Regions from separate parts of the Massilia sp. S19_KUP03_FR1 genome, predicted to be linked through region 2. Evidence: predicted binding sites of a transcription regulator. Region 2 holds the regulator's gene; each other region holds the start of a gene.
The links. The regulator LexA, encoded in region 2, represses DNA repair genes until DNA is damaged. The targets are predictions, from matches to a motif close to ACTGTATNNNNATACAGT.

Region 1 (4,170 bases), on a different contig from region 2:
GGTGTTGATGCGCTGCGACGTGCGCAGGGCGGGGCAGGAAAAGGCCAGGTCGGTGGCCATGGCCGCGACCGCCAAACTCGGCTGGATGGCAGTGTTGGTGCCGTAATTGGCGAGCGGATAAAACCGGTTGACGATCTCGTTGACGTTGGCGCCGCTGCCGGCTGTCAGGCTGGCCACGGTGGGGGCATAGGCCGCGCTCTGCAGGGAATAACTGGTGTTGGCCGGATCGAGGTTCGGCGGCGTCGCCGCCGCGCGGCGCGCGGCTTCGTTGATGGCGATGTAGAGCGCGTATTCATTTTCGTTGGTGCCATTGACCATCGGCACCTTGAGGTTGTCGCCGGCAAGGAAGGTCGCCTTCACCGATCTGGTGAGCACCTTGCCGTCGATGGACGGCACCATGATCGGGATCGCGTTGGCAATGGCCTCGGCCAGGTGGGTGCGCAGAACCGCCTCCGGCAAGTTGCGCAGGCAGGCGGCCGTGACCGGTGTGCAGTTGATGCCGCTGACGCCGGCCGCCGTGGCGGCATTGATGGCCGTGTCGACGATGGCGGTGCTGGTCGTCGCCATCTGCGCCGCGCTCATCTGGCGCTCGTTGCCATAGCTCCCGCTTTGCACCATCGCCTTGTTGAACAGGCCTTTCGAGCCGGGCGCGGCGAGGTGGGTCATGACACTGAAGCCGCCCGCCGATTCGCCAAACAGCGTGACATTGTTCTTGTCGCCGGCAAAGCGGACGATATTGTCCTGCACCCATTTCAGGGCGGACTGCTGGTCCATGATGCCGTAATTGCCGGCGGCGCCGTTGACGGCCAGGGCCGGGTGCGCCAGGAAACCCAGCGCGCCCAGGCGGTAAGCCACGTTGACGACGATCACGCCTTTTGAGACCAGCGGCGACGGGTCGGCATACACCGACGTGCCGCCGGTGTTGAACGCGCCGCCATGCAGGTTGACCATGACCGGATACGGCCCGGCGCCGATCGGCGCGTGCACGTCCAGGTAGAGGCAATCCTCGCTGTCGCCGGCCAGCCGGAACGGGCTGGTGCCGGTTTGCAGGCAGGGCGCCGCCGAGCTGGTTTTTTCCAGCCTGGTGGTCCATTTTGGCGCAGGCGCCGGCGCGGCCCAGCGCAGCTCGCCCAGCGGCGGCGCGGCGAACGGGATGGCGAAGTAGCTGCGCATGCCGAGCCGGTCGATACCCTTGACGTCGCCATTGTCGGTGTGCGCCACAGTGGGGGGATTGGCGGGCTTGTTTTCATCGATGAAGCCGCAGGCGGCGAGCATCAGCGTGACGCCTGCTGCAACGCTTACCCGGAACGGGCTGGCACAATGGCTCACATGCTTGTTCACTGTCAGTCTCCTGTCTTATTCTTGCTATCAAAAAAACCAATAGTAGCCGCTTATTGCATGCCAAGGAAGAATGATCTGCGCCCATGCACGCCGCTTGAATTTCGTTGGACGATGGCGTACGATACTGTATAAATGTACAGTAAAGGTGCCGCGATGGCAGACCGTAAAGTCGAACCCTGCAACGATTGGCAAGCCGTGGAAGTGGTGCGGTCGCCGCTTGCCCGCAAGGGCCGCGGCGCCGTGTCGAATATGCAGGGGCGCTACGAAGTCAACGCGCGCGAGGAATACGACGATGGCTGGGGTGCGCAGGACGGGGAGGTCGATGCGACGCCGTTTCGCACCATCGTCACCGATGAAGTCGCCAAGAGCATCCTCAGCCGCAACACCTCGCCAGACATCCCCTTCAATGTGTCGCTCAATCCCTATCGCGGCTGCGAACACGGTTGCGTATATTGCTTCGCGCGGCCCACGCACAGCTACCTGGGCCTGTCGCCCGGCCTCGATTTTGAAAGCAGGCTATTCGCCAAGGTAAATGCCGCCGAGCTGTTGCGGCGCGAACTGGCCAAGCCGTCGTACGTCCCGGACCACATCGCCATCGGCGTGAATACCGATGCGTACCAGCCTTGCGAGCGCGAGCGCCGCCTGACGCGCCAGGTGCTGGAAGTGCTCAGCGAATGCCGCCACCCGGTGGGCCTGGTGACCAAGTCCTCACTGATCGAGCGCGATATCGACCTGCTGGCGCCGATGGCTGCGCAGCACCTGGCCTGCGCGGCCATCACCATCACCACGCTCGACCCGGCCATCGCGCGCACGCTCGAACCCCGCGCCGCGGCGCCGGCGCGCCGCCTGCGCACCATCGAAACGCTGGCGCGCGCCGGCATTCCCGTCAGCGTCAGCGTGGCGCCCATCATCCCGTTTGTCACCGAGCCTGACATCGAAAAAATCCTCGAGGCGGCGCGCAATGCCGGCGCGGTGGGCGCCCATTACGTGGTGCTGCGCCTGCCGTGGGAAGTCAATCCGCTGTTCCAGGAATGGCTGCAAGCGCACTTTCCCGAGCGCGCCCAGCGGGTGATGAACCGCGTGCGCGACCTGCGCGGCGGCAAGGATTACGACAGCGACTTCGGCAAGCGCATGCATGGCGAAGGCATCTGGGCCGACCTGATCCGCCAGCGCTTTACCAAGGCCGTCGAGCGGCTTGGCATGAGCGGGCTGCGCAGCCGGTTCGACAAGCTGGACGTGTCGCAGTTCAGGCGGCCCTTGCGTTTGCCGGCGACCGTTGCCAGGAAAGACGCAAACGGGGCGGGGCAGCTGGATTTGTTTTAACCCAGTCGCGCGAGATGGCGCTCGATGGCGAACACGTGGTCATCCGGCTTGTCCATATCGCGCAGCGCCTGCGCCAGCGCCAGCAGGTAGTCGCGGTTCGGCCCGCTGGGGCCGGATGCGCCGGCAATCTGGGCGGCAATTGCCGCATCGGGCGCTTCGCCCAGGAACGCTGCATTGTCGCTGGCCGCGATGTACACCAGCCCTTCGGCGCTGCCGCCGTCGTCGAACGCGATGCAGATCGCCAGGCGCAGGTAGCCATTTTTTTCGCGGTAGTCGAGGTGGGCGAATTCTTCCGGCGTCACCAGGTACGCCATGCCGTGGCAGACCGCGCCGGGTGCAGGCGCCAGCGTTGCCACGCGCCCGGGCGCTTCCTGTGTGCCGCGGTGGTCGTGCGAACCTTGCCAGAAGCGCCGGGTCCAGCCGCTGATGCTGGCGGGCCGGCGCGCCAGGAACGGAAAGTCGGCCTTGTAGATCAGCGAACCGTAGCCGAACAGCCAGACTTCGGCGTGGCCGTCGAATCGCGTCATGCCCTGGTTGATGGCGACGGTATTGAGTGACATGGCAGCGTTCCGCAAAGCGCTGATTATATCGATACCTGGTGCCAAGGTTCGGAAGCGCACGGTGCTGCAGGCCCGTCTTCTGGCCCAATCAGGCAACACGGCCTTACCCCACATGAATACCAGTTGTATGCTCAAAGGAAATAGTTTTAAATGGCTGACCTTACAAGAATAAAGGAGACGCCTTGAAACTCGCCACCCTCAAAGCCGGCGGCCGTGACGGCACGCTGGTCGTCGTCAGTCGCGACCTGTCGCTGTGCCAGCGCGTGCCCGCCATCGCGCGCACCTTGCAGGCGGCGCTGGATGACTGGCACACGAGCGCGCCGCAACTGGAAGCGGTCTATCTGCAACTGAATGCCGCCGGCAGTGCAGGCAATATCAGCGCGGCCGAGCCCTTCCTGGAAGCCGACTGCCATTCGCCACTGCCGCGCGCGTACCAATGGGCCGACGGCTCGGCGTATATCAACCATGTCGAGCTGGTGCGCAAGGCGCGCGGCGCCGAATTGCCCGCGTCGTTCTACACCGATCCGCTGATGTACCAGGGCGGTTCGGACCGCTTCGTCGGCCCGCGCGACCCGATCGCAGTCCTCGACGAAGGCTGGGGCATCGACCTGGAAGCGGAAGTGGCGGTGATCACCGGCGACGTGCCCATGGGCGTGGATGCCGCCGCGTGCGCCGGCGCCATCCGGCTGGTCATGCTGGTCAACGATGTTTCGCTGCGCAACCTGATACCCGGCGAACTGGCCAAGGGTTTTGGTTTTTTTCAGGCCAAGCCGGCCAGTGCCTTCTCGCCGGTGGCAGTCACCCCGGATGAACTGGGTGCGGCCTGGCACGATTCGAAGCTGCACTTGCCGCTGCAGGTGACGTTAAATAGACACGCTTTTGGCAAGCCGAATGCAGGCGACGACATGACGTTTAATTTTGCGCAACTGGTCGCCCACGCTGCCCG
Region 2 (4,170 bases):
AACAACCACGTCGGTGTGCAGAGCAACTGCAACCGGGTGCTCGCCAGTGGTCTTCAACGGACCGGTTGGCAGACGCACTTGCGCTTTTTCGACAGCGAAACCTTGCTTCGTCAACGCTTCAGCGATGTCGGAGTTGGTGACCGAACCGAACAGACGGCCATCAACGCCGGCTTTTTGGCCGATGGTGACAGTCATGCCGCTCAGTTTTTCGCCTTCGGCTTGCGACGCGCTCAGTTTTGCAGCGGCGACTTTTTCCAACTCGGCGCGCTTGACTTCGAATTCGGCAACAGCCGATGCGGTGGCGCGGCGGGCCATGCGTTGTGGGATCAGGAAGTTACGTGCGTAACCGTCCTTGACTTTCACGACGTCGCCCAGGTTGCCGACGTTGACTACTTTTTCTAACAGAATGATTTGCATAGTTCTCTCCAGGATTATCTGACTTGGCTAAATATCGTTGCCGATATTAAGCGTGGTGCAGATCGGTGTAAGGCAGCAGCGCGAGGTAGCGAGCGCGCTTGATGGCGGTGTCAACCTGGCGCTGGTAGTGCGCCTTGGTGCCGGTCAGGCGGGCTGGCATGATCTTGCCATTTTCCTGGACGAAGTCTTTCAGGGTGTCGACGTCTTTGTAGTCAACTTGTTCCACGTTTGCTGCGGTGAAGCGGCAGAATTTCTTACGCTTGAACAGTGGGTTCTGTTGTTTGCGCTTCTCTTTGAGCTTGAGCTTGTTTTTGTCGAACTTTTTACCGAATGCCATTTGAGGCTCCTGTATCTAAATGATGCGTCGCCAGTTTAATCAGGCGGCGGCACTGAAATCAATGATGTGAAACACCAGGGCTTTGCTGCTGCGATTCTTCTTTGCTACAAATCCCGTGAACTGATGCACTGCGCCCAATTCAGCCCGTGAAAACCGCCCGGATATTTCCCCTGCGGCCAACGCTGCCATTTCAAACTCGACCAGTCGTTCCACCCCTGCTTCGACCTGTTGCGAACTGTGCGACAGGGTGGCGGACACGATGGGCACGCCGGCCGGGGTATAACGCAATACGTCGCGCTCTAAAATGGTGGCTACAAACTGAAGCTGGTTCACTGCCTTGCTACGAGATTGCTGCTTGAATTACGCTGCGGCTGGCGCCGGCGCTGCGACAGGAGCCGGGGCTGCTGCGGCTGGTGCCGATTCCGAGCGGTGGCTCTTGGCTGCGTCTTCACGCTGTACCGACTTCATCATCGGCGAAGGAGCCGTTTCGGCTTTCTTCAGTTTGACGGTCAGGTGGCGCAGCACGGCATCATTGAATTTGAAGGCGGTTTCCAACTCGACCAGGGTGTCGTTGTCGCATTCGATGTTCAGGCAGATGTAGTGCGCTTTAGGCAGCTTCTGGATCGAGTAAGCCATCTGACGACGGCCCCAGTCTTCGACGCGGTGAATGTTACCGCCGCGTGCAGTGACGCTGGCCTTATAACGTTCGATCATCGCCGGGACTTGCTCGCTTTGGTCCGGGTGGACAATAAAAACGATTTCATAGTGACGCATTCAGTACTCCTTGAGGACGTTTAAACAAATGCCCACCTCGGCGTCAAGACGAGTGTGGGAAGGGAAAGCCGGCGATTATAACCCGGATGGGGACTTTGGGCTAGTGATGATGTTGCACAATATCCTTCGGCAACCTGCCTCAGCACGTCATCCTCGCGCAGGCGAGGACCCATAGCATGCCGCCGGAAGCCATCAACTGTGTGACTTCGGCAGCGTGTTATAGGACCCCGCCTGCGCGGGGGTGACGGTGGAAACCGTTTATTGCACAGAGTGTGAAAAAAAGCCACGAATTCCCTTGCATTGCCCGAAATACTGTACAAAAATACAGTCTGTCCATATAACCAGTCTTTAGCCCCATGATCAAGCTCACTGCACGGCAGGAACAAATTCTGAATTTGATCCGCGAAGCCATCGAAAACACCGGCTTTCCCCCGACCCGCGCCGAGATCGCCCGTGAACTGGGCTTCAAATCGGCCAACGCGGCCGAAGAACACCTGCAAGCGCTGGCCCGCAAGGGCGCGATCGAAATCGCCCCCGGCACCTCGCGCGGCATCCGCCTGATCGGCGCTTCCGTGGAAACGGTCGCGATCGTCCCTGCCGCCATCATGATGGCGCTGCCGCTGGTCGGGCGCGTGGCCGCCGGTTCGCCCATCCTGGCCCAGGAACATGTGGAGGCGACCTACAACGTCGATCCAGCCATGTTCGCGGCCAAACCCGACTTCCTGCTGAAGGTACGCGGCTGGTCGATGCGCGACGCCGGCATCATGGACGGCGATTTGCTGGCGGTCAAAAAAGTCGACAGTGCCAAGAACGGCCAGATCGTCGTGGCGCGCATCGGTGACGACGTCACCGTCAAGCGTTACCGCAAGACGGGTTCCCTGGTCGAGCTGCTGCCGGAGAACCCCGACTTCAAAATCATCCGGGTTGACCCGGAAGACGAGTTCGCGCTGGAAGGGCTTGCTGTAGGGCTAATGCGCAGCTGGAACTGAGGCGTGCGTGACGACATCACGCTCTACGGCGCACGCGCATCGGGCCATGCCTTCAAGGTGCGCGTGTTGCTGGAAATGGCGCAGTTGCCGTACACATTTCACGAGATCGACCTGAGCCAGGCGCGCGCCGCGCGGCCCCAGGCGTTTCGCAATTTATCGCCACATGGCGAAGTGCCGGTGTTGTTGCACAACGGGCGCATTTACGCCCAGTCGAATGCGGTCCTGCTGCACCTGGCGGCGCACAGCGGCGTACTGGAAGGCGAGACTGCCGCCTTGCAGGATGGCGTAAGCCAGTGGCTGTTCTGGGAAGCAAACCGGATCGGCTTTTCCCTACCGAACCTGCGGCACGCAGTGCGCGGCGGCGGCGTCGATGCGGCGGTTATGGCGATGCTGCGCGAGCGTTGCAATGCAGATATTTCACGCATGGATATCGAACTGGCGGATGGCCGGGATTTTATCCTCGGCGCCGCGCCGACCATCGTCGACCTGTCGATGAGCGCCTACCTGTTCTGGGCTGACCAGGCACAGGTCGCGCTGCCGCTGCATGTGGCCGGATGGATCCAGCGCATCAGCGAGCTGCCAGGCTGGCGCCATCCAGACAGCTTCTACGCTTGATGTCCGTGAAGGCATCACCGAAGTCGGCCAGTGAATCACGCGCCACATCAGGCCGGCAAATAGTGCATTTGCTGGCGTAGCCATGCCAGGAAAGCGACGCGGCGCGGATCGGTCTCGAACGGTCGCGACGACAGCAGGAAGTACGCGGACCCGTCGCGCATGAAGCCGAACGGCGCAACCAGGCGTGCGCTGCCAATCTCTTCCTGCGTCATGAAGACCGAGCCGATCGCCACGCCCAGACCGGCACAGGCAGCTTGCAGCGACAGATAGAAATGCTCGTAGGTCTGGCTGCCGCTATGGCTGGCGCTCGTGGCGCTGACGCTGCGCCAGTTTGGCCAGGCGCTCTTGCGCGACGCCGTGTGCAGGATTTTTTGCGCGGGCAGATCGAGCTGGCGCCGTTTCAGCAGCGTCGGCGCGCAGACCGGTCCCACCCATTCATCGCACACCTTTTCCGCATGCAGCTCCGCGCTCCAATGAAAGTCGTTGCGGCGCAAGGCCACGTCGACCCCGTCGCGCTGAAACGCCACCGGGCCACCCGACGCAAAGATGTGCAGCGGCACCTCCGGATAGCGCCGCGCAAAATCACCCAGCCGCGGTATCAGCCATTTCATCGAAATCGTCGGTTCGCATGACACCACCAAGGGCGCCTGCCGCGCAGGCTCACGCAATGCCTGCACGGTCGCGTCGATCCGTTCGAACGCGTCCTCGGTCACGGCGCGCAAGCGCTCGCCCTGCGCCGTCAAAAACACGCCCCGGTTGCGGCGCTCGAACAATGCAATGCCCAAGGTCTGTTCGAGCAGGCGGATCTGGCGACTGACCGCGCCATGCGTCAGGTTCAGCTCGTGGGCGGCTTTGACGAAACTGCCAAGCCTGGCGGCGGCTTCAAAAAAACGCAGTGTGTTGAGCGGTATTTGCCTGGCCATCCGTCAGTTTTTCTCACGCGTTATGGAGACGATACATCGCTATTCAGCCCCCGGCATTATATCCATAATTTGTCGCCAGAAAGATTCCCCGAAATTGTATCGGCGGGGCGCGCGC
Region 3 (4,170 bases), on a different contig from region 2:
AGTCCTTCGTCAAGGAGATCAAGGAAGAACACGGCCACTATCCGGTCATTCTGGCGATCATCTCGATTGCGCGCGGCCTCGGTTTGAACCTGATTGCGGAAGGCGTCGAAACCGATGTGCAGTCGCGCTATCTGAAGGCAAACGGTTGCCTGACGATGCAGGGTTACCTGTATCACCGCCCCATCTCGCTGACCGAATTCATGGGCGTGCTGCACACCCAGCTGGTGCCGATGCGCGGCAGCATCGCCGTCGCCAGCCGCGCATAGGGCCATGCAGAACCTGTCCGCCGCCCCGTCCGGGGTCCGTCCCTCCGTGGTTGCTGCCGAATCCCAGCACACCGCTGAATTCCTGCGCACGAAGGGGCTGGCCGAGCGCGGCGTGGCCAACGCCCAGCACAGCCTGGGATTCATGTACGTGAATGGCCAGGGTGTCGCCAGGGACGACCTCATGGCGATCCATTGGTACCGCCAGGCCGCGGCAGCGGGCCTTGAGCAGGCCCAGTACAACCTCGGCGTGATGTTTCAAAAAGGGCAGGGCGTGGCCAGGGATGAAGGTCAGGCCGCCTACTGGTACGAGCGCGCGGCCGAGCAGGGTTACGCACCGGCCCAGTACAACCTGGGCTGGATGTACGCCAAGGGCCAGGGCGTGACAACCGATACGGCGCAGGCCATGCACTGGTTCAGCCAGGCCGCTGAACAGGGTGACGCCGGCGCGCAGCACAACCTGGGCATGATGTACGAAACCGGCAAGGGTGTGCCGCAAGATGTACGCGAAGCCATCACCTGGTACCGGCGCGCGGCCGACCAGGGTTACGCGCGCTCGCAGTTCAACCTGGGCCTGCGCTACGACAGCGGCCAGGGCGTGACGCGCGACGCGCAGCAGTCGATTGCCTGGTTCCGCAAGGCCGCCGAGCAGGGCCACGCGCCGGCCCAGTTCAACCTGGCGCTGCGCTACGACAAGGGCCAGGATGTGCCGCAGGACAGCCAGAAGGCCATCAGCTGGTACCGCAAGGCCGCCGGGCAGGGCCACGCCAGCTCGCAGTTCAACCTGGGCCTGATTTACGACAGCGGCCATGACGTGATCCGGGACGAAACCCTCGCCCTTGACTGGTTCCGCAAGGCTGCCGAACAGGGCCACGCGGGCGCCCAGGACAACCTCGGTTTGCGTTACGAACATGGTCAGGGCGTCGAGCGCGACCTGGCGCAGGCGGCGCACTGGTACCGTCTGGCCGCCGAGCAGGGCTTCGCCAGCGCGCAGTACCACGTCGGACAAATGCTGGACGCCGGCAGCGGCGTCAAGCGGGACCCTGCCGGTGCGGTCGGCTGGTACCGCAAGGCCGCAGAACAGGGCCATTTGCGGGCCCAGTTCGACCTCGCGCTGCGTTACGAAGCGGCGCAGGATTATGTCGGCGCAATGGATTGGTACCGGCGCGCGGCCGAGCAGGATTACGGCCCGGCCCAGTACATGGTCGGTGCGCTGTTCGACCGTGACGACGCGGGCATGCGCGATCCGCGCCAAGCCTATGGCTGGTACCGCAAGGCGGCCGACGGCGGCCACGCGCTGGCCCAGTTCGCGCTGGGCCTGCGTTACGACACCGGCCACGGCGTCGAACGCGATTTCGAGGCGGCGCATTTCTGGTACCTGTGCGCAGCGCGCCAGGGGCATGCGCGGGCGCAATTCAACCTGGGCGTCATGTACGCCAGCGGCCAGGGCGTGCTGCGCGACCTGGTGCTGGCCCACGGCTGGCTGCAGCGGGCCGCGGGCGTGGGGCTGGCGACAGCTGCACGGTACCTGGAGCGGCTGGTGCTGAAGATGGATGAGGCGGAATTGACGCAGGCAAGAAGGCTGGCGCCAGAACCGGTTTAGTGCCTATCCCAGTAGTGCGGAGTCGCTGCTGCTGCGCCTGACAAGTGTGGACTGGCCGTCATATATGACTTGCCTCGTCGTAGCGTGGCTAGCCATGCGTCCTCCTCTCGCCTTGCCCACACTCGCCATGCATCGCGGACGCGCATGTCGGCATCCGCTTCCTCCTACCTACTGGGATAGGCACTTAGGCGAACCGCGTCTGAACCGAACCCGGCGTCAATACCAATTGTGCGCACGCAGGGCTGATATATACTGTACATCCATACAGTCAGCCCTGCGCCCATGGAACTTACCGACAAGCTCGAAATCCTGGCCGACGCCGCCAAATACGACGCCTCCTGCGCCAGCAGCGGTGCGCCCAAGCGCGGCTCCGAGGGCAAGGACGGCATCGGCGCCACCACCGGCATGGGCATTTGCCACAGCTACACGCCGGATGGGCGCTGCGTTTCGCTGCTCAAAATTCTGCTGACCAATTTCTGCATCTACGATTGCCAGTATTGCGTCAACCGGCGCAGCTCGAATGTGCCGCGGGCCCGCTTCGCCGTAGCCGAAGTGGTGAAACTGACGCAGGATTTTTATTTGCGCAATTACATCGACGGGCTGTTCCTCAGTTCGGGCATCATCCGCTCGGCCGACTACACCATGGAGCAACTGGTGGCGGTGGCGCGTGAACTGCGCGAAGTGCACCAGTTCCGCGGCTACATCCATCTCAAAACCATTCCCGACGCCGACCCGGCCCTGATCGAACTGGCCGGCAAGTATGCCGACCGGCTGTCGGTGAATATCGAGTTGCCGACCCAGGACAGCGTGACGCGCCTGGCGCCGGAAAAGAGCGTGCACACCATCAAGTTGGCAATGGGCAATATCCGGCGCAAGCTGGACGAGAAGGAACAGGAGCCAAAGGCGCCGAAGTTTGCACCAGCCGGCCAGAGCACGCAAATGATCGTCGGCGCCGACGCCAGCGACGATCAAACCATTTTGAATACAGCCGAGACGCTGTACAGCAGCTATAAACTGAAGCGGGTTTACTATTCCGCCTTCAGCCCGATCCCGCAAAGCCCGGACAGCGTGCCGCTGGCGCCGCCGCCGCTAATGCGCGAGCACAGGTTGTATCAAGCCGATTTCCTCCTGCGCAGCTATGGTTTTCAAGCGCGTGAACTGTTGCCGGTCGCGGGCAACCTCGACCTCGACATCGACCCGAAACTGGCGTGGGCGCTGGCGCACCGCGAGCATTTTCCGATGGACCTCAATCGCGCCGACGCGAACATGATTGCGCGCGTACCCGGCATCGGCCTGCGCAACGCGAAACGGGTTATCGAATTGCGCCGGTTGCGCCGGGTGCGCTGGGAAGATCTCTCGCGCCTGCGCTGCAGCATGAAGAAAATCGCGCCCTTCATCATCACGGCCGATTATTCGCCGGTGCAGGGCGCGGCCAGTTCCGACACCCTGCGGCGCGCACTGGCCACGGCGCCTGAGCAAATGAGTCTGTGGCCGGAGTTGAAGGCGGCATGAATAGCGCGGCAGCGTCGGGCGCAGCCGGCCTCGCCGCTGTCGAGACGGTTGCCGCGGGCGAGCCGCTGCTGGTTGCCAATTTTATCGAATGGCGAGACGCGGCGCGCGCGCTGCTGGCGCACGCCATTGCCCCCGACGCGATCACGTGGGCCGGGCAGGATGGCGCTGCCGATTTGCTGATGAGTGCGCCTGTGCCCGCAGCGACGCCGGCGCAGGCCAGGGTCAGCATTCCACGCAGTTTGATGGACATGCTGCAGAACGCCGCCTGCTGCCGCCAGCATGATCGCTGGGCCTTCCTGTACCGCGTTGTGTGGCGCTGGACGCATGGCGAGCACGATGTGCAATCTGCCGCCGACGTCGACGGCGCGCGCCTGCACCAGATGGCGAAAGCCGTGCGCCGCGAGGAGCACGACATGCATGCCTACATCCGCTTTCGCGAACGTCCCGAGGAAGCCGGCGCGCCGCGCTTTGTCGCGTGGTTCGAACCGGCCCACGACGTACTGGCGCAGGTGGCCGAACATTTTGTGGCGCGCATGGGTAAGGTCAGCTGGCTGATTGCCACGCCCGACGCCAGCGTCATGTGGGACGGCGCCACCTTGCACAACACCGGCGCGCTGGTGAACAGTGGTGCCGAGCTGGTCGACTCCGGCGAAGCGCTCTGGCTCACCTATTACCGCAGCATTTTCAATCCTGCGCGCCTGAATGCGCAGCTATTGCAAAGCCACATCCCGTCGCGCTTCTGGAAAAACCTGCCGGAAGGCGCCGTGGTGCCGGAAATGATCAGCAACGCCG
Region 4 (4,170 bases), on a different contig from region 2:
ATTTCTTACTGATGTTCTTAAGCGCAAGATAAACCTTTTGCTAACGGCTTCATCAGTCGGGAACTGCGTACCTTCGTGACGTTTCGCAGTTTCATATTAATCGATTCAATCGCGTTCGTGGTGTAGATCACCCTGGAGATTTCCGGCGGTTAGTCGATGAATGAAATGATGTTCGACAGTTGCGGCGCCAGGACTAGACTATTGATTTATATTGTTTAGCGCATTTTCCTCGCAATCCGAGGCGTCAATTTAGTCTTGTCGGCAGTTGCCGCGCTATAAATGGGCTTGATTGAACCGCGCAAAAACGTTACTCCCGGCAGCAATGGTGCTTGAGAAGCGCAGCCATACAAGCTACAGCCATCATCACAGGCGGCCTGGGCAACGCGCAGCTGGTTTTGCGAGCGTCCCTTCCCCGCGACTTCCAGGGTAACTTGTACGGCAACTTCACCAGTACTTCGGCGAACGGTTCAGGCAAACAGCCCATGCAGAAACCACCTCGGATCAAGCCCCGCAGCCGAACCCACGATGCGTTCGCGATACACCCAGTACAGCGTGTGGTCGCCCCCCTGCGCCACAAAATAATCGCGCGTCTGCATCTGACTCCACCAGCCCGCTTCGATGCGTTCGGGCGCCGACGCCATGCGCAAGGGCGAGCCGTAGAACGGGCGGTGGTCGCGCATCAATAGCGCGATGGGCTTGGCCAGCAGCCAGGTGGGGCGCGGGAAACTGTGCAGATCGGCAGGCATCTGGGCGGCCCGCACGGATGGCCGGATGGTTTGCTGCACCGGCACCCAGATATTGGCCAGCTCGGGCCGGTAATCGGCCTGCGGCAAGGCTTGCAATACATTGTCGGGGCCCAGGCGCGCCACCAGCAATTCGAACATGCGCACCCGGTCTTCTTCGCTGCCGCCCGGCTCGGGAAACAGCGATTCGCTGGGTGGCGCCATCGGCTGCACCTGCAGCGCTTCGAGCGCCAGCCCGATCACCGGGGCCTCCAGCACCAGCTTGGCCAGGCGCTCTTTCAACAGGCGCACCAGGTGTTCGTCGCGCCAGGTGGCTTCGGCCAGCGCGATATCGACCAGCGTGGGGTCGCGCGCCACCTTGCCCCGTTCGTGTTCCAGGTAAAACGTGATGCGTTCAACCGCCAGCTGGCGCGCGCACAGCCAGCCGGTCAGTTGCAGCAGCAGGCGCTGGGCGGCGTACAGCAAGGCGTCGGCGTGTTCGACGCGGTCGAACAGTTCCAGTTTGGCGTGGAAGGTCGTGGGTGCGGCGATCCATTCGAACAGCTCGGGCGTCATGCCGTAGGCGGCGTCAAGCATGTCGAGCAGCGGACGGCCGCAGCGGCGCTGCAGGCCGGGACGCGGCAGGCGGCGCATGGCGCCCAGATTGAAGCAGCCAATGCCTTCGAACCATGCGCCGAACGGGCGCGCCGGCGGGACCAGGCTGGCTGGCAGGCGGTCGAGGCGGCGCACCAGCGAGGCCATCTTGACGACGCGGCCATGGCGCCCATTGCGGCGCGCCAGCATCCACGCGCCGCGCGCCGTGGGAGCGCAGCTGAGCGCACCGGTCACACCCAGCGTGCACAGGTCGGCGCGGATGTGCCGGCACAGCGCGCCAATGCCGCCGAACAGGCGCAGGCTGGCGCCGATGTCGAGCAGCAGCGTCGACTCCTCGGCCTGCGCCACCAGCGGCGTGTACTGCAGCAGCGCCATCGCCACCGCGTGCCGGGCTTCGGCTTCGCGTGCCAGGTCGCGCTCGACCAGGCGCGCGTCGGGCATGAGCATCAGCACGCCGCCGCGGCGCATGCCCACCTGCACCCCTGCCGCGTGGGCCAGGGGAGAAACGGCCAGCACGCGCTCCTGTTCGAGCACGACGGTGCCGACGTCACTGGACCAGTTCGGGCAAAACACCTCGAGCGGTAAGTGGGACAGGTAGAGGGCGATCCAGAGACGCATGACGTTGCTGCAATAAAGAAGAAGTGAGTGGAAGTGAAAGGGGTAAAAACAGCGGCGCATCGCGCTGTGGACCGCGCCGTTTGACGAAACCAATGTCGAGCCCGCCCGCGGCTGGCCGCAAGCTCAGGCGCAAGGGCGACGGCGACGCATCCTGCGCGGCGGCCAGTGGCCGGAACATGAAAAACAGTGTTTCCCCACATTGCGCCGCCAGGTGCAGGCGGCGCAGGCTTTCGCTGCGCGCATGGTTTTGCCACAGCAGCAAGGCGCCGCAACTGCCGCTGCGCAGCACCTGCTCGGCGGCCCATAAGGTATCGGCGCTGCGTGTGCTGCGGATCCAGACCAGTTGCGACGGCGGCAAACCCAGCGCCGCCAGCGCCAGCGCCTGCGGTGCATGGGGCGGCTGCAGCAGCACGATGCGGCGCGACGCCGCCGCCGCCAGCGCCGGGCGCAGCAGGCGCAGCTCGCCGATGCCCGCTTGCTGCACGAGCAGGTCGATCAGGGTGCCGGTGGGCCAGCCGCCGCCCGGCAACTGGCTGGACAAGGTGGGATAGCCGGTATCGACGCAGCGCGCGCTGGAATGGGCCAGTTGCGACGCGCGCCACAGCGATGGGTGCAGGCTTTCCGGCGTCGGGTGAAGGTGTGGCGTGATCATGATAAGCTGACAAAGTACTGTATGGATGAACAGTACTAGCGCCTTCGGGCTTTGGCAAGACCTATCTTTTATGTGCGCAGGGTTGACTTTGCGGCGGGGATTGGATCGCCGGGCATGGCTGCTTGATTATTAACCGTGCAACAATATTTCGTGGAAACATGAAATAATTGGCCTTTACGTTTCAAGGCGACCCGATGCATCCCAGCACTATTGAACTGACTGGCGCCATTCTGTTTGGCCTGGCACTGGTGCACACTTTCGCTGCCAAGGGCTTCGAAAAACTGGCGCATCGCCAGCCGCGCCATGCCGGCGTGTTTCACTTGCTCGGCGAAGTCGAAGTCGTGTTCGGCTTCTGGGCTTTCGTGCTGGTCATCGCGATGGCACTGCTGGCCGATGGCGGCACCGCCATCCGCTACGCCGAATCGCGCCAGTTCACCGAGCCGCTGTTCGTGTTCGTGGTGATGGTCGTGGCCGCCTCGCGCCCGGTGCTCGACGCCGTGCGCGCCCTGTTGCAAGGGCTGGCCCGGCTGGCGCCGGTGCGCACCGAAGTGGCGCTGGCCTGGCTCGGTCTGGCGCTGGTGCCGCTGGCCGGTTCGCTGGTCACGGAACCGGCCGCGATGACGATCGCGGCCCTGATGCTGGCGCCCCAGGTGTTTCGCGCGGGGGTGCCAGAGTGGCTGAAGTACGGCGCGCTCGGCGTGCTATTCGTGAATGTATCGATCGGCGGCACCCTTACCTCCTACGCCGCCCCGCCGGTGCTGATGGTGGCCACCACCTGGGGCTGGGACAGCGCGTACATGGCCAGCACCTTCGGCTGGCGCGCCGCCATCGCCGTACTGATTAACGCCAGCGTCGTCACCTGGCTGCTGCGGCCGCACTTGCGCGCGGGCGCTGGCGGCGACCTGCCGCGCCCGGCGTGGATCGTCTCGCTAGCGCACCTGCTGTTTCTCGCCGCCGTGGTTCTGCTGGCACATCACCCGGTGCTGTTTCTCGGGCTGTTCCTGTTGTTCCTGGGTTACACGCAGGCCTACCCGAAGCACCAGGATCCGCTGCTGCTGAAGGAGGCGTTATTGGTGGGATTCTTCCTGGCGGGACTGGTGGTGCTCGGTGGCATGCAGCAATGGTGGCTGCAGCCGCTGGTCTCGAGCATGGGCGCGACCACGCTGTTCTTCGGCGCGCTGGGCCTGACGGCGCTGACGGACAATGCCGCCCTGACCTACCTGGGTTCCCTGATCGTCGGCCTGTCGGATCAGGCCAAGTACATGCTGATGGCAGGCGCCGTGGCCGGCGGTGGCTTGACGGTGATCGCCAATGCGCCGAATCCGGCTGGCGCCGCCCTGCTGCGCCGTGGTTTCAAGGATGAATCAATCGGCGCGCTGGGCTTGTTGATGGGTGCTGCTGCACCGACGGTCGTTGCCGCGGTGATGTTTCTTCTCTAAATTAACGCAGCAGTGCTGCGGCCCGCTTGCGCAAGCTGGTCAGCAAGGCGCTGGCGCGGGTGGCGGTGCGAATGGGCTTGTTCAATGGTCCTGCGTTGATACAACGTGCCGTCACGGTCATGAT

Region 1: V6M87_RS11605 (PA0069 family radical SAM protein) is a predicted target of LexA. The motif match lies at 1,465-1,482, and genes of this name have one in related genera.
Region 3: V6M87_RS10850 (putative DNA modification/repair radical SAM protein) is a predicted target of LexA. The motif match lies at 2,118-2,135, and genes of this name have one in related genera.
Region 4: imuA (translesion DNA synthesis-associated protein ImuA) is a predicted target of LexA. The motif match lies at 2,624-2,641, and genes of this name have one in related genera.

Annotation. Positions count from the first base shown of each region.
Region 1 covers NZ_JAQQPS010000009.1:65,011-69,180, forward strand. Annotated here, with positions in the region: gene V6M87_RS11600 (carboxylesterase/lipase family protein) at 1-1,341, opposite strand, end outside; gene V6M87_RS11605 (PA0069 family radical SAM protein) at 1,495-2,664, shown strand; gene V6M87_RS11610 (gamma-glutamylcyclotransferase) at 2,661-3,224, opposite strand; gene V6M87_RS11615 (fumarylacetoacetate hydrolase family protein) at 3,407-4,170, shown strand, end outside.
Region 2 covers NZ_JAQQPS010000002.1:251,043-255,212, reverse strand. Annotated here, with positions in the region: gene rplI (50S ribosomal protein L9) at 1-417, opposite strand, end outside; gene rpsR (30S ribosomal protein S18) at 464-754, opposite strand; gene priB (primosomal replication protein N) at 794-1,087, opposite strand; gene rpsF (30S ribosomal protein S6) at 1,115-1,528, opposite strand; gene lexA (transcriptional repressor LexA) at 1,885-2,517, shown strand; gene V6M87_RS02820 (glutathione S-transferase family protein) at 2,521-3,132, shown strand; gene V6M87_RS02815 (LysR substrate-binding domain-containing protein) at 3,180-4,055, opposite strand.
Region 3 covers NZ_JAQQPS010000008.1:123,312-127,481, forward strand. Annotated here, with positions in the region: gene V6M87_RS10840 (EAL domain-containing response regulator) at 1-266, shown strand, start outside; gene V6M87_RS10845 (tetratricopeptide repeat protein) at 271-1,866, shown strand; gene V6M87_RS10850 (putative DNA modification/repair radical SAM protein) at 2,149-3,378, shown strand; gene V6M87_RS10855 (UdgX family uracil-DNA binding protein) at 3,375-4,170, shown strand, end outside.
Region 4 covers NZ_JAQQPS010000001.1:42,926-47,095, reverse strand. Annotated here, with positions in the region: partial or broken gene V6M87_RS27210 (transposase) at 1-149, opposite strand, end outside; gene V6M87_RS00170 (Y-family DNA polymerase) at 468-1,955, opposite strand; gene imuA (translesion DNA synthesis-associated protein ImuA) at 1,885-2,607, opposite strand; gene V6M87_RS00160 (putative Na+/H+ antiporter) at 2,802-4,046, shown strand; gene V6M87_RS00155 (hypothetical protein) at 4,043-4,170, opposite strand, start outside.